DNA from 3 places in the Enterobacter sp. 6722112 genome. Region 3 is predicted to be linked to each of the others. Evidence: predicted binding sites of a transcription regulator. Region 3 holds the regulator's gene; each other region holds the start of a gene.
The links. The regulator Fur, encoded in region 3, represses iron uptake genes when iron is present. The targets are predictions, from matches to a motif close to ATAATAATGAGAACNACTATCAA.
Positions count from the first base shown of each region.

Region 1: the regulator Fur is predicted to act here: its motif matches at 5,111-5,133, upstream of ftnA (non-heme ferritin).
Region 2: the regulator Fur is predicted to act here: its motif matches at 2,285-2,307, upstream of feoA (ferrous iron transporter A).

Region 1 covers NZ_JBZWGR010000007.1:2,468,868-2,479,227, reverse strand. The annotation lists gene AC4OVU_RS13350 (ABC transporter permease subunit) at 1-206, opposite strand, end outside; gene AC4OVU_RS13345 (branched-chain amino acid ABC transporter substrate-binding protein) at 275-1,396, opposite strand; gene AC4OVU_RS13340 (YecA/YgfB family protein) at 1,808-2,476, shown strand; gene tyrP (tyrosine transporter TyrP) at 2,793-4,004, opposite strand; gene AC4OVU_RS13330 (YecH family metal-binding protein) at 4,196-4,432, shown strand; gene ftnA (non-heme ferritin) at 4,469-4,966, opposite strand; gene yecR (YecR family lipoprotein) at 5,167-5,505, opposite strand; gene AC4OVU_RS13315 (RpiB/LacA/LacB family sugar-phosphate isomerase) at 5,751-6,389, shown strand; gene AC4OVU_RS13310 (MFS transporter) at 6,432-7,850, opposite strand; gene azuC (stress response protein AzuC) at 8,065-8,148, shown strand; gene AC4OVU_RS13300 (DUF2766 family protein) at 8,255-8,506, shown strand; gene AC4OVU_RS13295 (anaerobic C4-dicarboxylate transporter) at 8,587-9,930, opposite strand.
Region 2 covers NZ_JBZWGR010000007.1:3,941,511-3,951,870, forward strand. The annotation lists gene AC4OVU_RS20435 (Tex family protein) at 1-2,028, shown strand, start outside; gene feoA (ferrous iron transporter A) at 2,348-2,575, shown strand; gene feoB (Fe(2+) transporter permease subunit FeoB) at 2,606-4,924, shown strand; gene feoC ([Fe-S]-dependent transcriptional repressor FeoC) at 4,936-5,172, shown strand; gene bioH (pimeloyl-ACP methyl ester esterase BioH) at 5,147-5,929, opposite strand; gene gntX (DNA utilization protein GntX) at 5,966-6,646, shown strand; gene nfuA (Fe-S biogenesis protein NfuA) at 6,708-7,283, shown strand; gene gntT (gluconate transporter) at 7,589-8,905, shown strand; gene malQ (4-alpha-glucanotransferase) at 9,017-10,360, opposite strand, start outside.
Region 3 covers NZ_JBZWGR010000007.1:1,104,247-1,114,606, reverse strand. The annotation lists gene speF (ornithine decarboxylase SpeF) at 1-1,462, shown strand, start outside; gene potE (putrescine-ornithine antiporter) at 1,459-2,772, shown strand; gene pgm (phosphoglucomutase (alpha-D-glucose-1,6-bisphosphate-dependent)) at 2,918-4,558, opposite strand; gene seqA (replication initiation negative regulator SeqA) at 4,583-5,128, opposite strand; gene ybfF (esterase) at 5,312-6,085, shown strand; gene ybfE (LexA regulated protein) at 6,214-6,501, shown strand; gene fldA (flavodoxin FldA) at 6,657-7,187, shown strand; gene fur (ferric iron uptake transcriptional regulator) at 7,479-7,925, shown strand; gene chiQ (ChiQ/YbfN family lipoprotein) at 8,068-8,394, opposite strand; gene chiP (chitoporin ChiP) at 8,442-9,839, opposite strand; gene glnS (glutamine--tRNA ligase) at 10,286-10,360, opposite strand, start outside.

The DNA of each region.
Region 1 (10,360 bases), 1.4 Mb from region 3:
AGCAGCGGAAAGGAGTGGAGTCCAAAAAACGCCAGCAGGGCCAGGCCAATGGCCGAGAGATAGGCGGAGATCATATACACTTCGCCGTGGGCGAAATTGATCATACCCATGATGCCGTACACCATGGTGTAGCCGATGGCGATAAGGCCGTAGACCGAACCCAGCGTTAAGCCATTAATTAATTGTTGCAGGAAGAATGTACTCATGGTCGCGCACCTGAATAAAGGGTTACGCCGACAGTCAGACCTGCCGGCGCTGAGCAGATTCCGTCCCGTTAAGGCACTTCTTTATATTTGCCTTTGTCATCCCACTGATAGACCACGTAGTCAGAGACTTTGAGGTCACCTTTGCTGTCCCAGGCTTTTTTACCCATTACCGTGTCGACAGGGTTGGCCTTCAGCCACTCGCTGGCTTTTGCGGAATCCGTCCCTTTCGTGGCCTTGAATGCCGCCGCGATAGCCTGCACAGACGCGTAGGCGTAGAGGGTGTATCCTTCAGGTTCAAATTTACCGGTGCGGAATTTCTCGATGACGGCTTTTCCGTCCGGGATCAGGCGCGGATCTTTACCGAAGGTCATGTAAATACCGTTGGTGTATTGCGCCCCACCGGCGGCGGTGACCATCTCTTCATTGACGATACAGTCTCCCGAGAAGAACTTCGCCTGCACGCCCTGTTCACGCATCTGGCGAACCAGCGGGCCCGCTTCCGGGTGACAGCCTCCGAAGAACACCACGTCCGGTTTTTGTGCGCCAATTTTGGTCACCAGCGCGTTAAAGTCTTTCTCCCCGCGGGATAACCCTTCGTACATCACCTCCTTCACGCCGCGTTTCGCCAGCGCCGCCTTAGTGGCGTCCGCCAGCCCCTGGCCGTAGGTGTCTTTATCGTGGATGATGACCACCCGTTTGGCTTTCAGCTTATCAAGAATGAAATCGCTGGCGACCTGGCCCTGCTGGTCGTCACGTCCGCACATGCGAAATATATCGCTCATGCCACGTTCGGTAATAAGCGGGTTCGTTGAGCCGGGGGTGATGGAGAGGATCCCTGCATCGCTGTAGACCTCGGAGGCGGGCATGGTCGACGAGGAGCAGAAGTGGCCGACGACCGCTTTCACCTTATCCTGATCGACTAAGCGGTTGGCAACGGCGACGGCCTGTTTGGGCTCGCAGGCGTCGTCGCCCTGAACCAGTTTGATTTTCTCACCGTTGATCCCGCCGGCGGCGTTAATGTCTTCCGCCGCCTGCGTAGCGCCATGCCAGTATTGATCGCCGTAGGTTGCGTTCGGGCCTGTGAACGGCCCGGCCACGCCGATGACGATATCGGCCTGCGCGGAAAAGGCCGTCACCAGACAACCGGCGAGCACCAGGGAGAGGGGAGTTTTGATAAATTTCAGCGACATTATTATGTTCCTTAGCAAAGAGGTTTTTGCACCAGGTATAAACCCGAACGCCTGATGGCATCGTAAATCCAAAAACAAGAGCGAGAACAAAATGCACTTTAGAAGCAATCTCATGCTTAATACGGCGAGGATCCCACGCACCGCGAAGCGCGCAGAACATTAAGCAAAAAGGTTGCCAGAATGGTTAATCCCTTGACCGGGTCACAACACGTTGAGTATAGAGCGCCGTTTTATGCGCCTTTGCGGGATGAGATGAATTTACAGCGGAGATCACATCTCCTTAACAACAAAGCCCATAAGTTGTGCAACGGTCACGATTTGCACGTTTTTGCAGCAATAAAGACCTAAACTTCAGATAGGCACACGCGGCGATCTATGTCAGGATCGTTTTTTTTATCAGGAGTATCAGCAATGGCTGAAGGCCCATTAAATGAAAGCGAGATGGCGTGGCTGGAAGAGACATTAATCTCTTACGGTCACGACGATGCATCCGTGATTGACGTGTCCGAACTGGACGGCATGCTTACCGCAGTACTTTCCGGTCCCGTTGTGGTGGAGCCCGACACCTGGCTGGTGGCGGTCTGGGGTGGTGAGAAATATATTCCGCGCTGGAAAAACGATCGTGAGATGAACCGTTTTATCGATCTCTGCTTTAAGCACATGAACGATATTGCCGAGCGTTTGAGCGAATACCCGGATCAGTTTGAACCGCTGTTTGGCTATAACGACGTTGACGGTCAGAGCTATACCGTGGTGGAAGAGTGGTGCTATGGTTACATGCGCGGCGTGGCGCTGACGGACTGGTCATCCCTGCCGGAAGCGCTGGAAGCGGACCTGGCGGTGATTGCCCTGCACGGGACGGAAGAGAACAGCGAGAAGCTGGATGCGCTGACCGAAGAGGAGTACATGGCCAGCATCGAAAGCATTCAGCCTGCGGCGCTGCGTTTGTATAACTACTGGGTGGCTAACCCGCAGCAGCCGGAAGCGAAAAAGCCGATCGTGAACGGGTCGAAGGTGGGGCGTAACGATCCGTGCCCGTGCGGGAGTGGGAAGAAGTTTAAAAGCTGCTGCCTGCATTAAATCATTAATTACTGTGGCCTGAATGGGGCACGGGTGTTGAGTCCCCGCTAAAATCGGCGAACCGGAGACCAGATGACAAAGGCTGGACGCCATGGATGGCGGCCAGAGGCGAATCGAGACAGGATGTCGAGTTGAGCCGACCGCAGGCAGATGGTCGGGAGGTGAGCGCAGTGCGAAGCACCGATTTTCCGCGGGGCCGCGGGGATTGATAAGGGGGCCGCGGCGGCCCCCTTATCCCGTTCACATGCTGTGAAAAAATTATATTCTGTTGATCTTAATGTGAACGGAACAGTACCTCAGGACCTGTATAAATAAGTTATCCCACTTCCGGCAGCATCCCCGCTGCAATCAGCACCTGCACCAGAATAATCACCACCCCACAACCAAACACCACGCACAGCATTGGCGTACCGCCCGCTACGCGATACCCCTGCTGCGGATGTTGCTGGCGGCTCTTCCACGCCAGCAGGGAAGGCAGCAGCAGGGCCAGTACCGATAACGCCACGCCAGCATACCCCAGCGCCATCACAAACCCGCGCGGGTAAAAGAGCGCGAAGGCCAGCGGCGGCAGGAAGGTCATCGCCCCCGTCTGTAAGCGTCCGGCAACGGTATTGCGACGCTGGAACAGATCCGCCATATAGTCAAACAGGCCAAGCGCCACGCCGAGGAAGGAGGTTGCCAGCGCCAGGTCTGCAAACAGATGTACCGCCAGCTCCACGTGTGAAGAGGCCACCACGTTACGCAGGGCAACCAGGAATCCATTCAGACCAGAATGCTCTGCCATCAGGCCGATAAAGGTATTGGAATCAATACTGCCCAGCGTCACCAGCTGCCAGAACAGGTAAGCAATCAACGGAATGGCGCTGCCGATAACAAAGACGCGGCGCAGCTTGCGAATATCACCGTTCATATAGCTCACGATGCTCGGCACGCTGCCGTGAAAACCGAAGGAGGTGAAAATAACCGGGATGGCCGAAAGCGCCAGACCTTTCTCCAGCGGGAGGGAGAGCAGGTTAATCTTGTGAACATGCGGTGCCAGCAGCACCAGCATCACAATCAGGAAGAGAATTTTGGCGCTGAACAAAAAACGGTTAAACAGATCGACCAGCGATGTGCCCGCGCAAACCACGCCGCCACCGATCAGCGTAAAGACAATGGCGCCTGTTTCCGGTGAAAGTGACGCGCCGAAGCCGTCATTGATACTTGACGCAATCAACTCCCCGGCGCCGCTGATGTAAGCGGCAGTCAGGGCGTACATCAGGAACATCATGCTGAAACCGGTGATCCACTGCCCGTAGCGTCCAAGATAGCGTGCAGCCAGGGAGCCTAAGCCAGTATCGGCAGGGACATGCTGATAAACCTCCAGCAATAATAGCGCGGTGTAACACATCAGGGCCCACAGACCGCCCAGCAGCACTACGGTAACCCCAAACCCGACGCCGGCGGCAGCCAACGGCATGGCCAACATTCCTGCGCCAATTGTCGTTCCGGCGACGATAAAAATACTTCCCAGAGTTCTGTTCTTCACGCTTTCCTCTACAACGCTTCCATACCGCGACTCATTCTGCGGCGCAGAGTAAGGGAAAAGCACCATCTCGTCAAATCACCGTTACATAGGGTGTAATAATTAATTTACAAAAAGAAAAGGGTAACCTGAGCCAGCGCAAAGCGTGCCGTGGAGGGAACGTTTAGTCTGCTTTTTATTTGCGAGAGGTAACCATGTCAATTCACGGACACGACGTGCTGAATATGATGATTGAGTCAGGTGAGCGCTATACGGAGGAGAGTCTGGTTGAGGCGATACATGCCCGCTTTGGCGAAGCGGCGCGTTTCCATACCTGTTCAGCTTCGGAGATGACGGCCGCGGAGCTGGTGGCGTTTCTGGCGGCGCGCGGAAAATTCATTCCGGCAGCAGACGGATTTTCCACTCACGAAAGTAAAATTTGCCGCCATTAAATAATGCGGTGCTGAAAACTCAGCACCGCTTTTCTGTTAATTCTGGGTATCGAGCGTCGACAGCTCTTTATCAATGAAGTACAGACCTTCCCCGGATTTACCTGCCAGAGATAATTTATCCAGCACGGATTTAAACAGCTTCTCTTCTTCGTGCTGTTCAGCCACATACCACTGAAGGAAATTAAAGGTTGGATAATCCTGGCTGGTCATGGCGGCATGAGCCAGTTCATTAATTTTCTGGGTGATCAGCTGTTCATGCTCATAGGTGGCGCGGAACAGTTCATCAAGAGAGCCGTATTCGGCAAAAGGCGATGCCACGTTATCAATGCGCGGCAGGCTGCCGGTGTCCGTCAGGTAATCAAACAGACGCTGCATGTGCGTCATCTCTTCCTGGGCATGACGACGCAGGAAGGCGGCCGCCCCTTCAAAGCTGTGATAGCTGCACCAGGCGCTCATCTGCTGATAAAGCAGGGAAGAAAAAAGCTCAAGATTCATTTGCGCATTGAGCTTGTCGATCATTTCAGTTTTTAACATGGTGCAGCTCCGGTTTATTAATTCTGGTTCACGATGAGCGACACTATAATTTGTTATTTAATTATTTGCAAAAAGTAAAATAAATATTTCTTTATTAAAAATACGAATGGGAATAAAACGCATTGCCGCCATTTATATTTATTAATGAGAATTGTTTTAGTTCTTATTAAATAAACTGCCAGCGTGACTGGCAGTAGCGGTTAATACCACGGATTCTGGCTGGAAGAGGTAACAGCATATCCCTGACATTTATACTGAATGGTCACACTTTCGTTCAGACAGAGTGAACCGCTGATCAGGGTGCAGGTTTTAATTGGCTGCCCGTAGGCTGACGCAGTGGCGTAGCCCATATGTTGACAGGCTTTGGTTGCCGTACCGTTATTAACATACTCATCAGACCAGGCGTTTTGCAGCATGGCCTGGCCATAGTCGAGGCGCACAATTCCGTTTGGGGCATCCGTACTGCTGACTTCTGCCTGACGGTTGATACTGCACCCGGCGAGCAACAGGATCGTTCCGGCTATGATTACACGTTTCATGGTTCACTCTGCGTGACGGGAAATACGCCATTGTAACCAACGCGATGGTACGCAATGGCTGGAATAGCCGGAGGATCTGCCCTCTCACTGTGCAACGAGCCGGGCCACCGCGCGAAATTGTGAGCGCATCTTTGTTTTTTAAAACAAGTTTTCACTTAATTTGAAAGTGCGTTTGTTTGATAGTAAGGTTAAGTTGAAAAGGTATCCACAGCGGGATCGCCCGCCATGCATTCAGGAGAGACAAGATGAAAATTGCACTGATGATGGAAAACAGCCAGGCCGCTAAGAATCCCATCATCCTTAATGAGCTGAAAGCCGTTGCTGATGAGAAAGGTTTTCCGGTCTATAACGTCGGTATGAGTGATGAGAACGATCATCATCTCACCTATATTCACCTGGGCATCATGGCGAGCATTCTGCTTAACGCTAAAGCCGTTGATTTTGTTGTTACCGGCTGCGGTACCGGGCAGGGCGCGCTGATGTCCCTGAACATCCATCCGGGTGTGATTTGCGGTTACTGCATCGATCCTGCGGATGCTTTCCTGTTTGCGCAAATCAACAACGGTAACGCGCTTTCTCTGCCGTTTGCGAAGGGCTTCGGCTGGGGGGCAGAACTGAACGTACGCTTTATCTTTGAGAAAGCCTTTACCGGACGCAATGGCGAAGGCTATCCACCAGAGCGTAAAGAGCCGCAGGTGCGTAACGCCGGGATCCTGAACCAGGTGAAAGCGGCGGTGGTGAAAGAAAACTATCTGGATACCCTGCGAGCAATCGATCCTGAGCTGGTTAAAACCGCCGTATCAGGCCAGCGCTTCCAGCAGTGCTTCTTCGAGAACTGCCAGGACAAAGAGATTGAAGCCTTCGTGCGCGGTATTGTTGGCTGATTTACTTTGCCGGGCGGTGCGTTGCCTGCCCGGCAGATAGCGTTACTTTTTCGATGAGACCGCGCTGCCCGCATCTTTAGTCAGCCGCAGCGTGTCAACCATTCCCACCAGGCAGATCAGCGCGATTGCCACAAATGCCAGCCGGAAGCTCATTCCCGGCATACCGGCAATCCCCATCGCCTCACTGACTTTTTCCCCGATACGAATACCAATCGCCCCGAGCGTGATCCCAAGCCCCACGGCAAGCTGCGTTGCGGTTGAAAACAGAGTATTGGCATAGCTCATCTGCGCCGATGGCACATCCGCAAAAGCCAACGTACTGATGGCTGTAAACTGAATCGAACGGAAAACGCCGCCCAGATAAAGGATCAGCATGATGAGCCACGCGGGCGTCTGCGGCGTAAGAAACGCGCAGGCCAGCAACGCCAGGACATTCAACGCACCGTTAATCAGCAACAGCCGCTTAAACCCCAGGCTGCGGATCAGCGGCGTCGTCGCCGGTTTAATGGTGAGATTGCCAACGAAAACCGCCAGCACCAGCAGGCCAGAATGGAACGCGTCCATGCCAAAGCCGACCTGGAACATCAGCGGTAACAGGAACGGAACCGCGCTGATGGAGGCGCGAAACAGCGATCCGCCGTACAGGGTGACGCGAAACGTCGGCACCTGCATCGCATCGAGCCTGATCATCGGCCAGGTTGCCCGCTTAAAGTGACGCAGCGCCAGGCTTAAGGCGACGACACCGACGATAAACAGCGTGGCGGTTAATCCTGTTCGCAGAGGCTCTGCGCCCATCAACTCCATCGCATAAACCAGGCTCACCATGGCAAGGGTGGTGACAACAAAACCCGGTAAATCAAACGGTCGGCGCGTATCTTCATGCAGGTCTGGAATGATGCGCAGTGCCAGCAAAATGGCGATTATCCCCAGCGGCACGTTAATAAAGAAGATCCAGCGCCAGTCGGCATAGCTGGTAATGAACCCACCCAGCGGCGGGCCGATGATCGGCGCGACCAGCGCAGGCCACGTCAGGGTGGCGATTGCCGTGATGAGCTGATGTTTTGGCGTGGTGCGTAGCACGGCCAGGCGACCTACGGGCACCATCAGCGCGCCACCCATGCCCTGGAGGACGCGCATCGCAACGAACTGATCGAGCGTGGTGGACAGGCCGCAAAATACCGAGGCCAGCGTGAAGATCGCCAGCGCGAGGGCAAACACTTTTCGCGCGCCGAAGCGGTCGGCGATCCAGCCGCTGGCGGGGATCAGTACGGCCAGGGTGATCAGATAGGCGCTGATGCCGATATTCAGATCCACCGCCTGGTCGCCGAAGCTTTTTGCCATATCCGGCAACGCGGTGGCGATCACCGTCCCATCCAGAAACTCCATAAAGAAAGCACCGGCCACCAGCAGCGCCGCAGGCGATAATCCACGGCTTTCTTTGCCGGATACGTTTTCACTCATTCTCTTCCTGCCCGCTCAAAAAATTTTATAAACATTTACTAGAATTTATAAGCCTGTAACGTGCGGATTTATCATGGCTTTTTTTAACAAACCAGCAGCACTGAGGGTTTAATAACCGTGACGCAAGTCACAAAATGGTTGATTTTTGTGATGGTGGTCATATTATAAGCGTATTGACAATAACACCTGCATAACACGTTACTGGAGCAACATAATGAAACTGCGCAAAATCCTGAAAAGCATGTGGGCAAACTACTGCACAACGTTTAAAGACGTCCCACCGGGTGCGATGTTCTGATAAAAAAACCTGCTTCGGCAGGTTTTTTTATGTCTGCGGACGACGAGAGGGAGATGGAAGGGCGTCTGTTTTGCTACTATGGCGGCCTTTGAATAAGGAGAACCCCATGTCACAAAACCTGAGCGCCGATCAGGAACTGGTATCTGACGTCGTCGCCTGCCAGCTGGTTATCAAACAAATCCTTGATGTAATTGACGTTATCGCGCCGGTAGAAGTGCGCGAAAAGATGTCGACCCAACTGAAAAACATCGATTTCACCAACCATCCTGCTGCGGCGGACCCGGTTACGCTCCGCGCGATCCAGAAAGCGATTGCGCTGATTGAACTCCGCTTCACACCGCAGGGCGAGTCTCACTAAAATAAACCGATGTTTTAAAATTAGAAACTCTTTTCTGCTTTTACGTCGAAGGGCGACAGAGCCTGTCGCCCGCAGAAGGATCAGAAGAACGTCTGCACCAGCAGATAGCTCACCACGCAGGCACAGCTGACGCCAATCAGCCCCGGCAGAATAAAGCTGTGGTTGATGATGAATTTACCGATGCGGGTGGTGCCGGAGCGATCGAACCCGATACAGGCCAGATCGCTCGGATAGGTGGGCAGCACAAAGTAGCCGTAGGATGCCGGGAAGAAGGCCACCAGCATTTTCGGATCGATGCCCAGCATCAACCCCATCGGGGCGACCGCGGTCAAGGCCGCAGCCTGGCTGTTGACCAGTTTTGATACCAGGAACAGCACGATGGCATACGTCCAGGGATGACTTTTCACCACCCCCTCCAGCGCCATTTTCAGCTCGTCGAGATGCGCCTGAAAAAAGGTATCGCTCATCCACGCCACGCCAAACACCGAGAAAATCGCGACCATCCCCGCCTTAAATACCGCCCCGTTTGAAATGGCCGGCGCATTCACCTTGCAGGTCATCAGCATGATGGCCCCGGCGATCAGCATCATCATTTGAATGACAAGGTTCATCGACAGGGCTGTCGTTTTCCCTTTGATCTCAAACGCCGGACGCAGCTCGGGCAGCGCACCCAGCAGGACCACTACGGCAATCCCGGCGAAGAAGATCCACGTGGACCAGTAGGCCTGTTTCGGGAAACGTTGATCCATCAACGTCTCCGTTCCTCCATAGATAAACTCCCGCTGTTTCGGATCTTTCAGCTTTTCCTGAAATTCAGGATCGTCTGCGAGGTTTTTCCCGCGACGCAAGCTCCACAGTGCCGCAATGGCGACGCCAGACAGTGAGGCCGGTACGGAGACCGCAAGAATTTCGAGGATCCCCCACGCGTGGCCGATACCATGCTGCGCACCCAGAATCGAGACCAGCGAAACGACGGCCACGGAAACGGGGGAGGCGGTGATCGCCATCTGAGATGCCACCGAGGCCACCGCCATCGGCCGTTCCGGGCGTATGCCTTTTTTCAGGGCGATATCCGCGATAATGGGAAACATGGTGTAGACGACGTGCCCGGTCCCGCACAGGAAGGTCAACATCCAGGTGGTAAACGGTGCGAGAAGGGTGATGTGCTGGGGATGTTTACGCAGCAGGCGCTCTGCAAACTGCATCATTACATTCAGGCCACCGGCGGTCTGTAGCGTGGCGGCACAGCCGATGACGGCGAGGATCGTGAGCATCACGTCAACCGGCGGTTTACCGGGTTGCAGACCAAAGACAAAACTCAAAACAAACAGGCCGATGCCGCTTATCAGCCCCAGGCCCATCCCGCCGAAGCGGGTGCCTATCAGCAGGCAGAGGATAATGACAATAAACTCAATGGTGATCATGATGCTCCCTCGTTAATGAATGTAATTAAACAAATCATTACACGATGTATGGTTATTCATTGGGAGCAAGATCTGATTTGTTAAATGTCAGCAAAAGCAGGGAGTTGGTACCCACTCCCTGACGGGCTGAGGGATCCCCAGTAATTTGAAAGCAAAAGCGATAACGTTGCCTTCAGAATAACTGAAGGCTTTCAGCGATGCCCTGGTCCGGCTGTAAATCGCTGAGGCGTTTCCTGTAGGCCGGGGCGAGGCGCAGGGATGCGCCGAGAGGGCGGGCTTTACAGGGATGTTACCTCCGCCCGTCCCCGATAAGCCGGAAGGAATAAGCCGAAGGTACCGCGAAGCGGCGATTTTACGCCGGAAGCCCGGGTCGCCAGGGTGGTGGCGACTGAGCCACCCTGGCACGTTCACCGGTTATGCCGTGACAGAG
Region 2 (10,360 bases), 2.8 Mb from region 3:
GACCTCTATCTGCCGTACAAACCGAAGCGCCGCACGCGCGGGCAGATTGCGATCGAAGCCGGCCTTGAGCCACTGGCCGATCTGCTGTGGAACGAGCCGTCTCACGATCCGGAAACCGAAGCCGCCAAATTTATCGACGCCGATAAAGGCGTAGCGGACACCAAAGCCGCGCTGGACGGCGCGCGCTATATTCTGATGGAGCGCTTCGCCGAAGACGCGGCGCTGCTGGCCAAAGTGCGTGATTACCTGTGGAAGAACGCGCATATCGTCTCCACCGTGGTGTCCGGCAAAGAGGAAGAAGGCGCGAAATTCCGCGACTACTTCGATCACCACGAACCCATTTCTACCGCGCCGTCTCACCGCGCGCTGGCGATGTTCCGCGGCCGTAACGAAGGCGTGCTGCAACTCTCCCTGAATGCCGATCCACAGTTTGACGAGCCGCCAAAAGAGAGCCACTGCGAGCAGATCATTATCGACCATCTGGGCCTGCGCCTGAACAACGCCCCGGCGGACAGCTGGCGCAAAGGCGTGGTGAGCTGGACCTGGCGCATCAAGGTGCTGATGCACCTCGAAACCGAGCTGATGGGCACCGTGCGCGAGCGCGCCGAAGACGAAGCGATCAACGTCTTCGCCCGTAACCTGCACGACCTGCTGATGGCGGCGCCAGCTGGCCTGCGCGCCACCATGGGTCTCGATCCGGGTCTGCGTACCGGCGTGAAGGTGGCCGTGGTTGACGGCACCGGCAAGCTGGTTGCCACCGACACCATTTACCCGCACACCGGTCAGGCAGCGAAAGCGGCTGTCGTCGTCGCCGCGCTGTGCGAGAAGTACAACGTTGAGCTGGTTGCCATCGGTAACGGTACGGCGTCCCGAGAAACTGAACGTTTCTATCTCGACGTGCAGAAGCAGTTCCCGAAAGTGACGGCGCAGAAAGTGATCGTCAGTGAAGCGGGGGCATCTGTCTATTCCGCCTCGGAACTGGCAGCGCAGGAGTTCCCGGATCTGGACGTTTCCCTGCGCGGCGCGGTCTCTATCGCCCGTCGTTTGCAGGATCCGCTGGCGGAGCTGGTGAAGATTGACCCGAAATCCATCGGCGTGGGCCAGTATCAGCACGACGTGAGCCAGACGCAGCTGGCGCGTAAGCTGGATGCGGTAGTGGAAGACTGTGTTAACGCCGTTGGCGTGGATCTGAACACCGCTTCCGTGCCCCTGCTGACCCGCGTGGCGGGCCTGACCCGTATGATGGCGCAGAATATCGTCGCCTGGCGTGATGAAAACGGTCAGTTCCAGAACCGCCAGCAGCTGCTGAAGGTGAGCCGTCTGGGGCCAAAAGCATTTGAGCAGTGCGCGGGCTTCCTGCGCATCAACCACGGCGATAACCCGCTGGATGCCTCTACCGTTCACCCGGAAGCCTATCCGGTTGTCGAGCGTATCCTGGCCGCCACCCGGCAGGCGCTGAAAGACCTGATGGGCGACAGCAGCGCGCTGCGTAACCTGAAAGCGGTGGATTTCACCGACGAACAGTTCGGCGTGCCGACGGTCACCGACATCATCAAAGAGCTGGAAAAACCGGGCCGCGATCCACGCCCTGAGTTTAAAACCGCGACCTTTGCTGAGGGCGTAGAAACCATGAACGACCTGCTGCCGGGCATGGTGCTGGAGGGGGCGGTAACCAACGTCACCAACTTTGGCGCATTTGTGGATATCGGCGTGCATCAGGATGGTCTGGTGCATATCTCTTCCCTCGCCGACAAGTTCGTTGAAGATCCGCACACCGTGGTCAAAGCGGGCGACATCGTGAAGGTGAAAGTGCTGGAAGTGGATCTCCAGCGCAAGCGTATTGCCCTGACCATGCGTTTGGACGAGCAGCCGGGCGACACTAACGCGCGCCGTGGCGGTAATGGCGGTGGCCGTGAACAGCAGCGTCCGGCAGCGAAAGCCGCGAAGCCACGCGGACGTGACGCACAGCCGGCGGGCAACAGCGCGATGATGGATGCGCTGGCAGCGGCGATGGGTAAGAAACGCTAATGCTGTAAATGCCCGGTGGCGCGACGCTTACCGGGCCTACGGTTTTGTAGGCCGGGCAAACGCAGTGCCGCCCGGCAAGCAGGCCGCAGGGAATTAAAATAAATATGTTGTATCCATATTTAAACCACGAATTATCACCTCATTAACAAATAGCCCTCTTTTTATTTTCACCTCAATTTCGAAAATATTGAGCAAGGTCAAGCAGACCGCAAATTAATACGATTAACAACATCCCGTCACATTTTTATTATTGCTGATAAAAACTATTCTCATTATCATCGCAGTGTAGATTATTTAACCTATCGTGGAATCAGGCGCTATGCAATTCACTCCAGACAGTGCGTGGAAAATTATCGGTTTTACCCGTGAGATAAGCCCGGCCTATCGGCAGAAGCTCCTGTCACTGGGCATGCTACCCGGCTCATCATTCCAGGTTGTGCGCGTTGCGCCGTTGGGCGATCCAGTTCATATCGAAACCCGACGCGTTAATCTGGTTCTGCGTAAAAAAGATCTCGCATTAATTGAAATTGAATCTTTATCCCGTTAACAAGCCAGCGGTTTCAGTGAGTCTACTACAATGAAAAAATTAACTATTGGCTTAATTGGCAATCCTAATTCCGGCAAGACAACCTTATTTAATCAGTTAACTGGCGCACGCCAGCGTGTGGGAAATTGGGCAGGCGTGACGGTTGAACGCAAAGAAGGCCAGTTCACCACGACAGATAATCAGGTCACGCTGGTTGATTTACCGGGGACCTATTCCCTCACCACGATTTCATCCCAGACCTCTCTCGATGAGCAAATTGCCTGCCACTATATTCTGAGCGGCGACGCGGATCTGCTTATCAACGTGGTGGATGCCTCTAACCTCGAACGAAATCTGTATCTCACGTTACAGCTGCTGGAGCTGGGTATTCCCTGCATCGTGGCGCTTAACATGCTCGACATCGCGGAGAAGCAAAAGCTGCGCATCGACGTCGATGCCCTCTCCGCCCGTCTGGGCTGCCCGGTGGTTCCGCTGGTTTCCACCCGCGCTCGCGGCATTGACGCCCTGAAGCTGGCGATTGACCGCCACACGGGCAATGCCGACGTCGAACTGGTGCACTACGCCCAGCCGCTGCTGCGCGAAGCCGGGCAGCTGGCGCAGGAGATGGATAACAGCATGCCCGCCAGACAACGTCTGTGGCTTGGCCTGCAAATGCTGGAAGGCGATATCTACAGCCGCGCCTACGCAGGCGATGCGGCGGATAAGCTGGATGTCGCACAGGCTCGCCTTAGCGACGAGCTGGATGACCCGGCCCTGCACATTGCGGATGCGCGCTATCAGGCCATCGCCGCTATCTGTGACGTGGTCAGCAATGCATTAACCGCTGAACCCAGCCGCTTCACCGCCGCCGTGGATAAAATTGTGCTCAACCGCTTCCTCGGTTTACCGATCTTTTTACTGGTGATGTATGTGATGTTCCTGCTCGCCATTAACATCGGCGGTGCATTACAACCTATCTTTGATGGCGGCTCTGTCGCTATCTTCGTGCACGGTATTCAGTGGCTGGGCTACACCCTCCACTTCCCGGAATGGTTGACCATCTTCCTTGCGCAGGGGATCGGCGGCGGGATCAATACCGTCCTGCCGCTGGTGCCGCAGATCGGCATGATGTACCTGTTCCTCTCCTTCCTTGAGGATTCCGGTTACATGGCGCGCGCCGCCTTCGTGATGGACCGCCTGATGCAGGCGCTGGGGCTGCCGGGCAAATCCTTCGTGCCGCTGATTGTCGGCTTTGGCTGTAACGTGCCGTCAGTCATGGGCGCGCGTACGCTGGATGCCCCGCGCGAACGCCTGATGACCATCATGATGGCGCCGTTCATGTCCTGCGGCGCGCGGCTGGCGATCTTCGCGGTCTTTGCCGCGGCGTTCTTTGGTCAGGAAGGAGCGCTGGCCGTCTTCTCCCTGTATGTGCTGGGTATCGTGATGGCTATTCTCACCGGCCTGATGCTGAAGCACACCATCATGCGTGGCGAAGCGTCGCCGTTCGTGATGGAACTGCCGGTTTATCACGTTCCGCATCTGAAAAGCCTGATTATTCAGACATGGCAGCGCCTGAAGGGCTTCGTTCTGCGCGCCGGTAAGGTGATTGTGGTGGTCAGCATTTTCCTGAGCGCCCTGAACAGCTTCACTCTGAGCGGCCAGGCCGCGGACAACATTAATGACTCTGCCCTGGCCTCCGTCAGCCGGATCATTACGCCGGTCTTCAAACCGATTGGCGTTCAGGAAGACAACTGGCAGGCAACCGTGGGCCTGTTCACCGGCGCGATGGCAAAAGAGGTGGTTGTCGGCACCCTGAACACGCTTTACACCGCGGAAAACATCCAGGAAGAGGAGTTTAATCCGACAGCGTTCAACCTCGGCGATGAACTGCTTGGCGCGGTGGAAGAAACCTGGCAGAGCCTGAAAGACACCTTCAGCCTGAGCGTACTGGCGAACCCGATTGAAGCCAGCAAAGGCGACGGCGAAATGGCGACCGGAGCAATGGGCGTGATGGGCCAGAAATTTGGCAGCGCGTCGGCGGCCTACAGCTACCTGATCTTCGTCCTGCTCTATATTCCGTGCATCTCGGTCATGGGCGCCATTGCCCGTGAGTCCAGCCGCGGCTGGATGGGCTTCTCCATTCTGTGGGGGCTGAACATTGCCTACTCGCTGGCGACCGTGTTTTATCAGGCCGTCAATTACAGCCAGCATCCGCGCTACAGCCTGGTCTGTATCCTCGCGGTGATCCTGTTTAACGTGATGGTGATTGGCCTGCTGCGCCGGGCGCGTAGCCGCGTTGACGTTAACCTGCTGGCAACGCGCAAAACCCCGACGACCTGCTGTAGCAGCCCTGCGGGCGACTGTCACTAAGGGGAAGAAAGATGGCATCGTTGATTCAGGTTCGTGACTTACTGGCGTTACAGGGGCGAATGGAGGCGAAGCAGCTCAGCCTCAGCCTGCATACGCCGCAGCCGATGATCGATGCCATGCTGGAAAGGCTGGAGGCCATGGGGAAAGCCGTGCGCATTCAGGAAGAGCCGGACGGTTGTCTGTCCGGCAGTTGTAAGAGTTGTCCTGAAGGTAAAGCCTGTCTCAGGGAGTGGTGGACGCTTCGCTGATAAAACCGGACAGCGCCGAACAAAACTCAGCAGGATGAGAGATGAACGGCGCATGTGCCGCTTTGGCAACCACCATTGATTTACTCTCCGGCCACAGCGCATCCAGCAGCGGAACCACCTTGCGCGGAACCAGTCCATCCAGATAGCCATAAATACGCAGATGTGGCACCGTTAACGACGCCAGCGGCTCGCGCAGATCGGCCGTTTTCAGGATCTCCAGCCCTCCGTTCAGCACCTCAACCTCCGGCATCGGCAGAGAAAGCACCGTCTGCTTCAGCGTCCGCGCATCCTGACGGGCGGTTTCTGTTCCCATCGTCTGTAATGCCAGGAAACGCTCCACCGTCCGCTGGAAGTCTTCGCTCAGCTGATGCTGGAACCCGGCCAGCACCTCAGGTTTGATGCCCGGCCACGCCTCGCGGGCGCTGAAACAGGGTGATGAGGCAACGGTGATCAGCGCCTGGACCCGTGCAGGATGGTGCAGCGCAATCTGGCTTGCCACCAGCCCGCCCAGGCTCCAGCCGAGCCAGACGGCTTTTTGCGGCGCCGCTTCCAGAACCTGCTCCGCCATGTCGTCGAGCGTCATCGCGCCGTAGCCGTGGCTGCGGCCATAGCCCGGTAGATCCACCAGGTGTACCGTGAATTGCGAGGCCAGTTCCTCACTTATGCAACGCCACACTTCGGCGTTCAGTCCCCATCCGTGCAGCAGCACAAGATGACAATTTCCCGTCCCAACGGTCTGCCACCACAGCGTCTTCATCAGTTAACGTTCTCTTTTTTCACATGGAGGTTGCGTATGCTAACAGTGCCCGGCTTGTGCTGGCTATGCCGAATGCCACTTGCGATGCGCGCGTGGGGCGTCTGTTCCGTTTGCACGCGAGCACTGGGTTACCTGAAGGGCTGTCCGCAATGCGGCTTGCCTGCCGTAAGCCAGACGCTCCCCTGCGGCCGTTGCCTGAAAAAAGCGCCGCCGTGGAGCGCGCTGGTGGCGGTAGATGATTACGTTTTGCCGCTGAGTCGTCTGGTTCATCAGTTTAAGTTTTCCAGCCAGACTGCACTGGCGCAGCCCCTGGCACGCCTGTTGTTACTGGCGGTATTACAGGCGCGAAGAACGCGCGGGCTGCCGCCGGTCGACACGCTTGTGAACGTGCCACTGTTTCAGCGTCGGCACTGGCGGCGGGGATACAATCAGAGCGACCTGCTGTGCCGTCCGCTCGCCCACTGGCTGGGTTGCCGGTACCCAGCCTCTGCGCTGAAACGTACTCATGCCACTGCCGTTCAGCACCGGCTCAACGCCCGGTCGCGCAAAAGGAACCTGAAAAACGCCTTTCGCCTTGAATTGCCGGTCAACGGCCTCCATATCGCGATTGTGGATGATGTCGTCACCACGGGCAGTACCGTGGCTGAACTTTCCCGACTGCTTTTGCAAAGCGGCGCCGCGTCAGTTCAGGTATGGTGTCTGTGCCGTACCTTGTAGCCCTTCTTCAATGGGCGTATGATTATACCCAGGTAATTTAGTCAACTATTAGGCCAAAGCTATGATCCGTATTTCCGATTCTGCACAAGCGCACTTTGCCAAACTGCTGGCAAATCAGGAAGAAGGGACGCAGATCCGCGTGTTTGTGATCAATCCAGGCACTCCGAATGCAGAATGTGGTGTCTCTTATTGTCCTCCGGATGCTGTGGAAGCAACTGACACTGCCCTTAAATTTGAACAGCTCACCGCGTACGTTGATGAGCTGAGCGCGCCGTATCTTGAAGATGCGGAGATTGATTTCGTCACTGACCAGCTGGGTTCTCAGCTGACGCTGAAGGCGCCAAACGCGAAGATGCGTAAAGTCTCTGACGATGCCCCGCTGATGGAGCGTGTGGAATATCTGCTGCAATCGCAGATCAACCCGCAGCTGGCCGGCCACGGGGGACGTGTTTCCCTGATGGAAATCACCGAAGATGGTCTGGCGATTCTGCAATTCGGCGGCGGCTGTAACGGCTGCTCCATGGTTGATGTAACCCTGAAAGAAGGGATCGAGAAGCAGCTGCTGAACGAATTCCCGGAACTGAAAGGCGTGCGCGATCTGACCGAGCACCAGCGCGGCGAGCACTCTTACTACTGATTCAGTACCCGTCTGTATTGCCCGGTGGCGCTGCGCTTACCGGGCCTACTTTTTCTTGCCTCCCCCTCTGTATGTTGACCTGCGTCTCATAATTCAAATTTTGCCTCCCTGGGTGATTCTCAATCACCGCATGTTACCCGTATCATTCTCGTGGGCACTCAACACCCTTATAACAGCCGACTAAACTTAACGTTTTCGCAGGCATCAGTATGAGTGCCGTTAACACTCTGTTCCCAGTTGGGACAACCGGAATTTGTCGTTGAAACAATGACGTTACCCATAACAATTCAAAGGCCAGGTCAATCATGCCATTAGTCATCGTCGCTATCGGTGTTGTGTTATTACTGCTCTTGATGATCCGCTTCAAAATGAACGGATTTATCGCTCTGGTTCTGGTGGCACTTGCAGTCGGTCTGATGCAGGGAATGCCGCTGGTTAAAGTTATCAGCTCCATTAAAGCCGGTGTCGGCGGTACGCTCGGCAGCCTGGCGCTGATCATGGGCTTCGGCGCCATGCTCGGTAAAATGCTCGCGGACTGCGGTGGCGCACAGCGTATTGCCACCACGCTGATCGACAAATTTGGTAAGAAGAACATTCAATGGGCGGTGGTGTTAACCGGTTTTACCGTCGGTTTCGCGCTGTTCTATGAAGTGGGCTTCGTGCTGATGCTGCCGCTGGTGTTCACCATCGCCGCTGCCGCCAACATCCCGCTGCTGTTCGTGGGTGTGCCGATGGCTGCGGCGCTGTCCGTCACCCACGGTTTCCTGCCGCCGCATCCGGGCCCAACGGCTATCGCCACCATCTTCCATGCCGATATGGGTAAAACCCTGCTGTTTGGTACGATTCTGGCGATCCCGACGGTGATTCTGGCAGGCCCGGTGTATGCGCGCTTCCTGAAAGGCATTGATAAGCCTATCCCGGAAGGGCTGTACAGCGCCAAAACCTTTACTGAAGAAGAGATGCCAGGCTTTGGCGTCAGCGTCTGGACCTCACTGGTACCGGTGATCCTGATGGCGATGCGTGCCATAGCAGAGATGGTTCTGCCGAAAGGTCACGCGTTCCTGTCCGTTGCGGAGTTCCTGGGCGACCCGGTGATGGCGACGCTGATTGCGGTCCTGATCGCCATGTTCACCTTCGGTCTTAACCGTGGTCGTTCCATGGATCAGATCAACGACACGCTGACCTCTTCCATCAAAATCATTGCCATGATGCTGCTGATCATCGGCGGTGGCGGCGCGTTCAAGCAGGTGCTGGTCGACAGCGGCGTGGATAAATACATCGCGGCCATGATGCATGAAACCAACGTCTCCCCGCTGCTGATGGCATGGTCTATTGCCGCGGTGTTGCGTATCGCGCTGGGCTCTGCGACCGTTGCGGCGATTACCGCGGGCGGTATCGTTGCGCCGCTGATTGCGACCACGGGCGTCAGCCCTGAGCTGATGGTTATCGCGGTTGGTTCCGGTAGCGTGATTTTCTCCCACGTGAACGATCCGGGCTTCTGGCTGTTCAAGGAGTACTTCAACCTGACCATCGGTGAAACCATCAAGTCCTGGTCCGCGCTGGAAACCATTATTTCGGTGTGCGGTCTGGTCGGGGTGCTGCTGTTGAATATGGTGGTTTGATGTATTAAGTCGGGTGGCGGCTATGCCTTACCCGACCTACTTAATGCACGTAGGCCCGGTCAGCGTTAGCGCCACCGGGCAATAAAAAACCCGCCACTGGCGGGTTTTTTATCATTTCTTCGCGGCTGCTTTTCGCCGTTTATCCAAATCCTTAATCAACCTGTTCACCCCGTCATCGGCGAACATCGCTTCAAGCGTTGTGGACAGCTTGCGGCGCCAGTTTTTGTACTGATAGCTGGTGCCGGGGATGTTTACCGGCTCCGCCATATCAATCCAGTCTTCCGGTTGCAGACCAAGCAACGCGCTGTTGCTGTCGGCAATATAGCGCTGTAAGCCACGGTTAAGCGTTGGCGTCATCGACATCAGCGACGCCTTATGCCCGGCGCGCTTCGGCAGACAGCCATGCTTATGCAGCGCATCCAGCAGCCCCTGCTTCGCCAGCTCGCGATCCTGATACAGCCCACGCAGAACCTCTTCATCCGGGTAGAGACCCAGCGTTTTGCCGAGCGTCAGGTCGCCGCTTTCCCAGTAGCCTCTGAGCGTAGGAAGATCATGCGTCGTCGCGACTGCCATTGACTGTTCAGGGTACGCTTTCGGCGCGCGGAAGGTTTTCTCATGGTCGTTTTCAAAATAGAGCACTTTGTAGGAGTAAACCCCGCTGTCGCGGAGCTTGCTGACAATTTCCACCGGCACGGTACCGAGATCTTCGCCAATCACCATGCACTGATGACGTTTACTCTCCAGCGCGAGGATTGAGAGCAGGTCGTCCACCGGATACTGCACGTACGCCCCGTGGTCAGCCGTTTCACCGTACGGGATCCACCACAGGCGCAGCACGGACATCACGTGGTCGATACGCAACGCACCGCAGTTCTGCATGTTAGCGCGCAGCAGGTCGATAAACGGCTCGTAGGCACGCGCCGTCATCACGTGCGGATCCATCGGCGGTAAGCCCCAGTTCTGACCGAGCGGGCCCAGAATATCCGGCGGCGCCCCCACAGAAGCTTTCAGGCAGTAAAGTTCACGGTCACACCAGGTTTCCGCCCCGCCTTCCGCCACGCCGACAGCCAGATCGCGATACAACCCGATCGGCATGTTATAGCCCTGGCTCACCTGCCAGCAGGCGGCAAACTGGCTGTACGCCAGCCACTGCAACCAGAGATAGAAATCCACCTCGTCGGCATGCGTCTCACAGAATGCCTTCACTTCCGGGGTATCAACGGACTGATAGGCTTCCGGCCACACCGGCCAGCCCCAGCGCATCTCGTCCTCCTGAACCTGATACGCATGCAGCGCATCAAACGCTGCCTGCCAGTAAAGGCTCTCACCTTCCTGCATCACAAACTGGCGGAAGGCTGCCATCTGCTCGTCGTCACGCTTCGCAAAGCCCTTCCAGGCCAGACGCAGAGCCGCCATTTTCAGCGCGGTAACGGAGGCGTAATCAACCCAGTCCGC
Region 3 (10,360 bases):
CAACCCGTACGGATTTATCGGCGGTATCGACGCACACTGTTTCGACGAGAGCTACCTGCGGGAGCTGGTGTCAGAGGTCGCGCCTGGCCGTGCGCGGGATGAACGTCCGTTCCGTCTGGCGGTGATCCAGCTGGGCACCTACGACGGTACCATTTATAACGCCCGTCAGGTGGTGGATAAGATTGGTCACCTGTGCGATTACATTCTGTTTGACTCCGCCTGGGTGGGTTACGAGCAGTTTATCCCGATGATGGCCGACTGCTCGCCGCTGCTGCTGGAGCTGAACGAAAACGATCCGGGCATTCTGGTGACCCAGTCGGTGCATAAGCAGCAGGCGGGCTTCTCGCAAACCTCGCAAATCCATAAGAAGGACAGCCACATAAAAGGCCAGCCGCGCTATGTCCCGCATAAACGCCTCAACAACGCCTTTATGATGCACGCCTCCACCAGCCCGTTTTATCCGCTGTTTGCCGCCCTGGATATCAACGCCCGCATGCACGAGGGGCAAAGTGGGCGCAACATGTGGATGGACTGCGTGGTGACGGGTATTGAAGCGCGGAAACTGATCCTTCAGAACTGTCAGTTTATTCGTCCGTTCGTGCCGGAGACGGTGGATGGCCGTCCATGGGAAAGCTGGGATACGGCAGAGATTGCTACCGATCTGCGCTTCTTCCATTTCGTTCCGGGCGAACGCTGGCACGCCTTTGAGGGATATGCCGAGCATCAGTATTTTATCGATCCCTGCAAACTGCTGCTGACTACGCCGGGCATCAACGCCCGCACCGGTGAGTACGATGATTTCGGCGTGCCCGCCACCATCCTCGCCAACTTCCTGCGTGAAAACGGTATCGTGCCGGAAAAATGCGACCTCAATTCCATTCTGTTCCTGCTCACCCCGGCGGAGGACATGGGCAAATTGCAGCAGCTCGTCGCCCAGCTGGTGCGCTTCGAAAAACTGCTCCAGAGCGATGTGCCGCTGAAAGAGGTTCTGCCCTCTCTTTATAAGCAACATCCGGAACGTTATGCGGATTATACCCTGCGTCAGATTTGTCAGGAGATGCATGACCTCTACGCCCGCCATAACGTGAAGCAACTGCAAAAAGAGATGTTCCGCAAGTCTCACTTCCCACGCGTCATGATGAACCCGCAGGAGGCGAACTATGCCTATCTGCGCGGTGAGGTCGAGCTGGTGTCCCTGCGCGACGCGGAAGGCCGTATCGCCGCGGAAGGCGCGCTGCCTTACCCACCGGGGGTGTTGTGCGTGGTGCCGGGAGAAGTCTGGGGCGGTTCCGTGCTGCGCTATTTCGCCGCGCTGGAAGACGGGATCAATCTGCTGCCGGGTTTTGCGCCGGAGTTACAGGGGGTTTACGTCGAGGAGTGTGACGGTCGCAAACAGGTGCGCTGCTACGTCATCAAACAACCTGCCGCTCAGCCATCGCTGCTGAAAGGAGAAAAATTATGAGTAAGGCCAACAAGATGGGCGTGGTGCAACTCACTATTCTCACCATGGTGAATATGATGGGTTCGGGGATCATCATGCTCCCCACCAAGCTCGCTGAAGTGGGGACGATTTCGATTATCTCCTGGCTTGTTACCGCCGTGGGTTCGATGGCGCTGGCGTGGGCGTTTGCCAAGTGCGGTATGTTCAGCCGCAAGTCCGGCGGCATGGGCGGCTATGCCGAATATGCGTTTGGTAAGTCCGGTAACTTTATGGCGAACTATACCTATGGCGTGTCGCTGCTGATCGCCAATGTGGCGATTGCCATTTCCGCTGTCGGTTACGGCACAGAGCTGTTTGGCGCGACGCTGACCCCGGTGCAAATTGGGCTGGCGACCATCGGCGTGCTCTGGATCTGCACCGTCGCTAACTTTGGCGGCGCGCGCATCACCGGACAGCTCAGCAGCATCACCGTCTGGGGCGTCATCATCCCGGTTGTCGGCCTGTGCATCATCGGCTGGTTCTGGTTCAGCCCGACGCTGTACGCCAATTCCTGGAATCCGCATCACGTACCGTTCTTCACCGCCGTGGGATCGTCCATCGCCATGACGCTGTGGGCCTTCCTCGGGCTGGAGTCGGCCTGTGCGAATGCGGAAGTGGTGGAAAACCCGGAGAAAAATGTGCCGATCGCGGTACTCGGCGGGACGCTGGGGGCGGCGGTGATCTATATCGTCTCAACCAACGTGATTGCGGGAATTGTGCCCAACATGGATCTGGCTAACTCCACGGCGCCGTTCGGACTGGCGTTTGCGCAGATGTTTACGCCGGAGGTAGGGAAAGTGATCATGGGACTGATGGTGATGTCCTGCTGCGGCTCGCTGCTGGGCTGGCAGTTCACCATCGCCCAGGTATTCAAATCTTCCGCTGACGAAGGTTATTTCCCGAAAATCTTCTCCCGCGTCACCAAAGCGGATGCGCCGGTGCAGGGTATGCTGGCGATTGTGATTTTCCAGAGCGGTTTGTCGCTGATGACCATCAGCCCGTCACTGAACAGCCAGTTTAACGTGCTGGTCAACCTGGCGGTGGTGACGAACATCATTCCGTACATTCTGTCGATGGCGGCGCTGGTGATTATTCAGAAGGTGGCGAAGGTGGATCCGCGCAAAGCCCGGGCGGCCAATATCGTGGCGCTGATTGGGGCGATTTACAGCTTCTATGCGCTCTACTCGTCCGGTCAGGAGGCGATGCTGTATGGGGCGATGGTGACATTCATGGGCTGGACGCTGTACGGTCTGGTCTCACCACGGTTTGAACTGAAGAATAAACATAGTTAAAAAAGAAGCCCGGTGGCACTGGCGCTTACCGGGCCTACGAGGTCAATGCAAAACGGCAACCCTGAGGTTGCCGTTTTTTATGTTTTCTCCCTCTCCCAGTGGGAGAGGGCCGGGGTGAGGGCATCAGCCCGCACCAGATCACGACTTACGCGTTTTTCAGCACTTCGCTGACAATCTCTACCGCTTCTTTCTCAATCTGCTGACGGTGCTCAGCGCCGAGGAAACTTTCGCAATAGATTTTGTACGCATCTTCCGTACCGGATGGACGCGCGGCGAACCAGCCGTTTTCGGTCATCACTTTCAGGCCGCCGATGGATGCGCCGTTACCCGGCGCCGCCGTCAGACGCGCGGTGATCGGGTCACCTGCCAGGGTACTGGCACTGACCATCTCCGGAGAGAGTTTTGACAGAGCTGCTTTTTGCGCAGACGTGGCGCTAGCCTGAATACGGTTATAGCTTGGCGCACCAAAACGTTCCGCCAGCTCGTTGTAATGTTCCTGCGGGTTCTTACCGGTGACCGCGGTGATTTCCGCCGCCAGCAGGCACATGATGATGCCGTCTTTATCGGTTGACCATGGGGTGCCGTCGAAGCGCAGGAAGGATGCCCCCGCGCTCTCTTCACCGCCAAAGCCGAAGCTGCCGTCGTGCAGACCATCAACAAACCACTTAAAGCCCACCGGCACTTCCACCAGCTTGCGACCCAGCGCGTCGACCACACGGTCAATCATAGCGGAAGAGACCAGCGTTTTACCCACCGCGACCTCTTTGCCCCACTGCGGACGGTGCTGGAAGAGATAATTGATTGCAACAGCCAGGTAGTGGTTCGGGTTCATCAGCCCTGCCGGGGTGACGATACCGTGGCGGTCGTAGTCCGGGTCGTTGGCAAACGCCAGATCGAACTTGTCGCGCAGCGCCAGCAGGCCAGCCATTGCGCATTCGGAGGAGCAGTCCATACGGATCGCGCCGTCTTTGTCCAGGTGCATAAAGCGGAAGGTCTGATCGACGTGATCGTTCACGATGGTCAGATCCAGCTTGTAGTGCTCGGCAATGCGTTTCCAGTATTCAATACCGGAGCCGCCCAGTGGATCCACGCCCAGCTTCAGACCGGCTTTCTGGATAGCGGCCATATCGACGATATCCGCCAGCCCTTCCACGAACGGCTGCACCAGATCCTGCTCTTTCACGTGGCCGGAGGCCATGGCTTCATCCAGCGAGATGCGTTTCACACCGTTCAGACCGTTAGCCAGTAACGCGTTGGCACGATCTTCCACCACTTTCGTGACGTTGGTATCCGCCGGGCCACCGTTAGGTGGGTTGTACTTGATGCCGCCATCTTCCGGTGGGTTGTGGGACGGGGTGATCACAATGCCGTCAGCCTGCGCGCCACCTTTTTTGTTGTGTACCAGAATAGCGTTAGAAACCGCTGGCGTTGGCGTAAAACCGTTGTTCTCCTGAACAATCACGTCTACGCCGTTCGCCGCCAGCACTTCCAGCACGGAGATAAAAGCAGGTTCAGACAGGGCGTGGGTATCTTTCCCTACATAGCACGGACCGGTGACGCCATTTTTGGCGCGCTCTTCCGCGATGGCCTGAGCAATGGCCAGAATGTGCGGTTCGTTAAAGCTGTGGCGCGCCGCACTACCGCGGTGGCCAGATGTACCAAACTTCACTGCGTGTTCTGCGTTGCCCACCACCGGCTTCAGCACGTAGTACTGCGCGGTCAGTTGAGCGACGTTAATCAAATCGCGTTGTTGTGCAGGTTGTCCTGCACGGCTGTGATTTGCCATTGCCTGGTCCTTCTGATGCAAGGGTTAAATTGTACCGCAAACCTTTTCGATCAATTCCGCCGGGAACTGCATGGACTGCATGATATGTTCGATCATGCTGCACTTACGGCCCGTATTGGTGTTGGTGATCACCCAGTATGGTGTACCGGGAACGTGTTTGGGTTTGGTTTGGTTGCCATTTTGCAGCAGGGTCTGCTCGTCGCCTGCGAAGTAAACGCGCGTGCGACCGTGCAGCGACTCTGTCGCTTCTGCAAATGCGTTGTTATCCAGTGAGTAAAGTGTAGACAGCACCAGCATAAAGCGGTTAACCGCCTTTTTCTGCTCGGCATATTCATCGGACAGCAGCAGCTCGCGCATCGCTCGCACTTTGTCTTTTGCCGGCATGACGGCAGGTTTTACTTGTGCAACAACGCTCGGCTGAGACACGACATCTTTAGTGACAGGAGTGGGCTGTGAGGCGGCGGAAATTTTGAGCATGCGCCGTAAAATGTCGGACGCGCTCTCCCCAATATGCCGCGTCTGGCTGGCAATATACTGATAGAGTTCGTCATCAACTTCGATTGTTTTCATCTTAATCCAGTGCGATATCTTATCTGAATACAAGTCGTTGAGATTATAAGGTCAAATCCCAACAGCGGATAGCGTCAAACCAGGTTGGCGGCAAAAGTCAGATTAAACTGGATCCTTGCCCCCGGGCGGCAGAATGGTCAACATGATACCCTAACCTGACAAACCTAAAAAAAGAACTTTGCCATGAAATTGAATACCCGAGCGCAAACTGCACAATCGCCGAACAATAATTCTCCCATCGTACTGGTTCACGGCCTGTTTGGTAGCCTGGATAATCTGGGTGTGCTTGCGCGCGATTTAGTGGCCGATCACGCGATCCTCCAGGTTGATATGCGCAATCACGGTCTTTCTGGGCGCTCGGAGGAGATGACCTACGCAGCCATGGCGCAGGATCTGCGGGACACCCTCGATGCGAATAATATCCAGAAAGCGACGCTTATCGGGCATTCAATGGGCGGCAAAGCGGTGATGGCGCTCACTGCGCTGGCCCCTGAGCGAATTTCCGGGCTGGTGGTCATCGACGTTGCGCCCGTCAATTACGACGTTCGCCGTCACGATGAGATTTTTGCCGCCATCAATGCGGTCACCGAAGCGGGTGTCGCAACCCGCCAGCAGGCGGCTGCCGTTATGCGTGAGCATCTTGATGAGGAAGGCGTGGTCCAGTTCCTGCTGAAATCGTTTGTTGACGGACAATGGCGCTTTAACGTCCCGGTATTGTGGGATCAGTATTCGCATATTGTGGGCTGGGAAACCGTCCCCGCCTGGCCGCACCCTACCCTTTTTATTCGCGGCGGCAACTCCCCTTACGTCACTGATGCATACCGTGACACGCTGCTGGCGCAATTCCCGCAGGCTCGCGCTCACGTTATTGCGGGTGCCGGGCACTGGGTACACGCGGAAAAACCGGATGCCGTCCTGCGCGCCATTCGCCGCTATCTTACTGATACAGCGAATTGATTAAAAAGCCAGCGACCGGAAGACGACGGGCTTCCAGTCGTTGGCGTGTGGATTTGGGTGATGTATGATGGCGCGCTTATCGCCCGGGCATTAGCAGGGCGGCGTGTTTCCCCCGAAGTCTCAGAATCATGGCCAAAGAACAAACGGACCGTACGACACTAGATCTGTTCGCGAATGAGCGTCGACCGGGACGACCGAAAACGAATCCGCTTTCGCGCGATGAACAGCTGCGTATCAATAAACGCAACCAGCTTAAACGCGATAAAAATCGTGGGCTTAAGCGTGTCGAACTGAAGCTGAATGCCGATGCCGTCGATGCGCTTAACGAGTTAGCTGACGCGCGCAACATCAGCCGCAGCGAACTGATCGAAGAGATGCTGATCGCCCAGCTTGAGACGTTACGCGGCAAGGCGTGAGTCAGAAAATCCCCAATATTACCTTTTTCATGTAGCACAGAGTGCAGTCCTGCGTGATAGCTGTTTCCGCAGGGTTGCCTGTTCTGCTATTATTGCCCTTATCCGTGGACAATTTGCGCCACCATACCATTAAGTTTCAAGAGGTTATTTTACTCATGGCAATCATCGGCATTTTCTTTGGCAGTGATACCGGCAATACTGAAAATATCGCAAAAAACATTCAAAAACAGCTCGGTAAAGACGTTGCTGATGTGCATGACATCGCCAAGAGCAGCAAAGAAGATCTCGAGGGCTATGACATCCTGCTGCTGGGCATCCCGACCTGGTACTACGGTGAAGCACAGTGTGACTGGGACGATTTCTTCCCGACGCTGGAAGAAGTAGACTTCAACGGCAAGCTGGTTGCCCTGTTTGGCTGTGGCGATCAGGAAGACTATGCTGAGTATTTCTGTGATGCGCTGGGCACTATTCGCGACATCATTGAGCCACGCGGTGCGGCGATCGTCGGTCACTGGCCAACGGCGGGTTACCATTTCGAAGCGTCCAAAGGTCTGGCAGATGACGATCACTTCGTTGGCCTGGCCATTGATGAAGACCGTCAGCCAGAGCTGACCGCTGAGCGTGTAGAAAAATGGGTTAAGCAGGTTCGTGAAGAGCTGAACCTGGACGATATCCTTAACGCCTGATATCCCTGCGGCGCAACTCCGGTTGCGCCCGTTTTCCAGGTAAAACCGATTAAATTAATTGCTACAAACTTTTAACTTTTTCGCCCAGACCTGTACAATATCCCCCTGGTAAAAAGTGGGTGCCATCGAACAAGTTTGTTGGTGATACCACGTTTTTATAAGCATACTTTGCTTGAGACTTGCAGTTTTCATTTAGCCATGGCAGTTCTATAATGAGACGCATTATCCCAAGTGCATTTTCTGTCACTTCTTCTTTTGAAGTGAATCGTTTAGCAACAGGACAGATTCCGCATGACTGACAACAATACCGCATTAAAGAAAGCTGGCCTGAAAGTAACGCTTCCTCGGTTAAAAATCCTTGAAGTGCTTCAGGGGCCAGACAATCACCATGTCAGTGCGGAAGACCTTTATAAGCGTCTTATCGATATGGGTGAAGAGATTGGGCTGGCAACCGTCTATCGTGTGCTGAACCAGTTTGATGACGCGGGCATTGTTACTCGTCATAATTTCGAAGGCGGTAAATCCGTGTTCGAGCTGACTCAGCAGCATCACCACGATCACCTGATCTGCCTCGACTGTGGCAAGGTCATTGAATTTAGCGATGATTCCATTGAATCACGCCAGCGTGAAATCGCCGCCCGTCATGGCATCCGCCTGACCAACCACAGCCTGTACCTGTACGGTCACTGCGCTGAAGGCGATTGCCGCGAAGACGACCACGCGCACGACGCGAAATAATATCGTGTTCATACTCTGAGCCAGCCGTAAGGTTGGCTTTTTTTTGCCTGAAAAAAGTCCGGTGGCGCTGCGCTTACCGGGCCTACGGGCTGTGACACCGTTGTAGGCCCGGTAAGCGCAGCGCCACCGGGCATAAAGCAACTTATTTATTGTTATTGCGAATCTCGTCCCAGATCTTATCGCAACGCTTCGCCACTTCCTGATCGTTACCGCTTTTCCGCGCCTGGATACAGGCCTGGTAATCCATCACGCGAACATTTTCCTGCGTCGCAAACTGCTCATGCGCTTTCTCTTTTTTCAGCACATTCAGCACGCTCTGGCAGGCTTCAATCTTCTCTGGCGATCCTTGTGCTGTATTGATGCAGGCGCTATACGCCTCCTTCAGACGGGAGTCTTCTTTCTGCGCCTGATCCTGCGCACACGCCACCAGCCCCGATGCCAGCAGCGCAACGATTACCATTTTTTTCATCATATGCAGTCTCCATGCAGGCGGGATTTCGCCCGCCTGCGTATTCATCAGAAGATTGTGAATGGCGCAATGACCATGAATTTCACGTCACGTTCATCCTGGAAGATGTTGCCGTAACCGCCCGCGTAGCTCGGGATATCGGAGTGGTTGTCATACTGGGTGAAGTGCAGTTTGAACATCGTGCCTTTCGCACGGCCCTCCTGAAGGGTGTAAATCGCATCCAGACTGTATGAAGACTCTTTCAGACGGTAATTCGGATCGTAGTAGGCGTCTGGCGTAGCCATATCTGCTGGCTTCGCGTCCCAGGCGTACGCGTAGGACGCACCCACTGCCCAGCCAGGCAGGTTCCAGTTCTTCAGGTCATACATTGCGCCGAAGAAGACCGCCTTTTCGCCGTCGGCGTTGAAGTCAGAGCGGTTATCCCACCAGATATCCAGACGACCATTGGAAGAGGCGTAGGTTGGCGTCATACGTTGCAGGAAGTAGCCCTGCTGCCCTTCTGCCTTGACCCATGTTCCCTCCAGACGTAAATCAACCTGACCTACCTTGTAGCCGAAGGTCAACGCCTGTAACCACGCGGTGCCGTCATAGATATCATTTACGCTGCCATCACTGACTTTGTCGCGCGTACCGTAGAACTGATAGCTGGTGCTCAGCGGGCTACCCGCGATATCAAATTTGTAGCTGGCTTTAGCAAAGTACTGATCGATATAGCCTTCAGCCTGACCAAAAGCAGCTTCCAGCACCAGATCGTTTTTGAAGTCGTACTTCGCCCCCAGCGAGTGGAGATAATCAACTTTGGTTTTTTTATCATTCTGATAGAACTTGTCCATCTCAATGTGCCACGGCGCTTTGTACTCGTTGGTCCACATATAGGAGAAGCTCAACGCCCCCGCATCGCCGTAGTCAAAATTAGCACCGGCTTCCGCACCCTGATAGGTACCTGGCATAAAGCTCCAGTGCGGTGCTAACAGCGTCTGGCCGGTTGGCTGGATATAACCTCCACGCGCCCAGACCGGACCATATTTGAATTTTGCAGCCGCTTTATACAGGCTGATTCCGCTTTTATCGCCGGACCAGTCTTCGTCGTAGGCTTTATTGCTGGAGGAGAACGCAATTTCGTTCGGATGGCCGCTGTCGCCATTTTCGGCCATTTCAATTGCGGTGAACGCTGCAATATCGATCCCGAACATATCGGCGGCATATCCCGACTGGAAATCAAGGTTAGCGTTCCAGGTCGAGTGAGAAAGGTTGGTTTTGTATTTATCTTCAGTGACGTCTTTACGGTCACGCTCACGCTGCCAGTAATAAATACCGCCCGTGAGGGTGGAATCTTCGATGAAACCTGCTGCTTTTGCCTCTGGCGCAACCACCAGGCCCGACATTGCTGTCACACCGGCGATAGCCAGCGCCAGCGCACTACGTTTGCCACTGAACGTACGCATAGATTATTCCTCTTTGACGAATTAAAACGCCTTAAACGGCGAAAAACAGAAAAGACCAAGTGGTCAGGGGTAGTCAGAAATACCCTCGAATTAACTACCGTCTTTAGGTTATTTTTCGCGACGCGAATTATCAATGCTTTTAATCAGGCAAAAGTCAGGATTATGACGAAGAGCACATATTTCGTAGTGCTTTGTAACATTTACCGGGAAGCAAGTACTGGCGGGGGAATACGCTAATTTTCAGTAAGTAACATTGATATTGTGAATATATTTTTCAGCGTTTCTGTTTTTGGAAAACAACAAACTTTTTTAAATAAAATAAGTAGCACCACATTGACCTGGAATGTTGGCTTTAATTCATCATCCCGATGCTTAACGACATGATCGTTAAATAAAAAAACGCCGCATTATGCGGCGTTTGTTTCTCATTGACCATGCCAGCGTGATTATTCGCCGATCTTAGTCCAGGTATCACGCAGACCGACGGTACGGTTAAATACCGGTTTTTCCGCCGTGCTGTA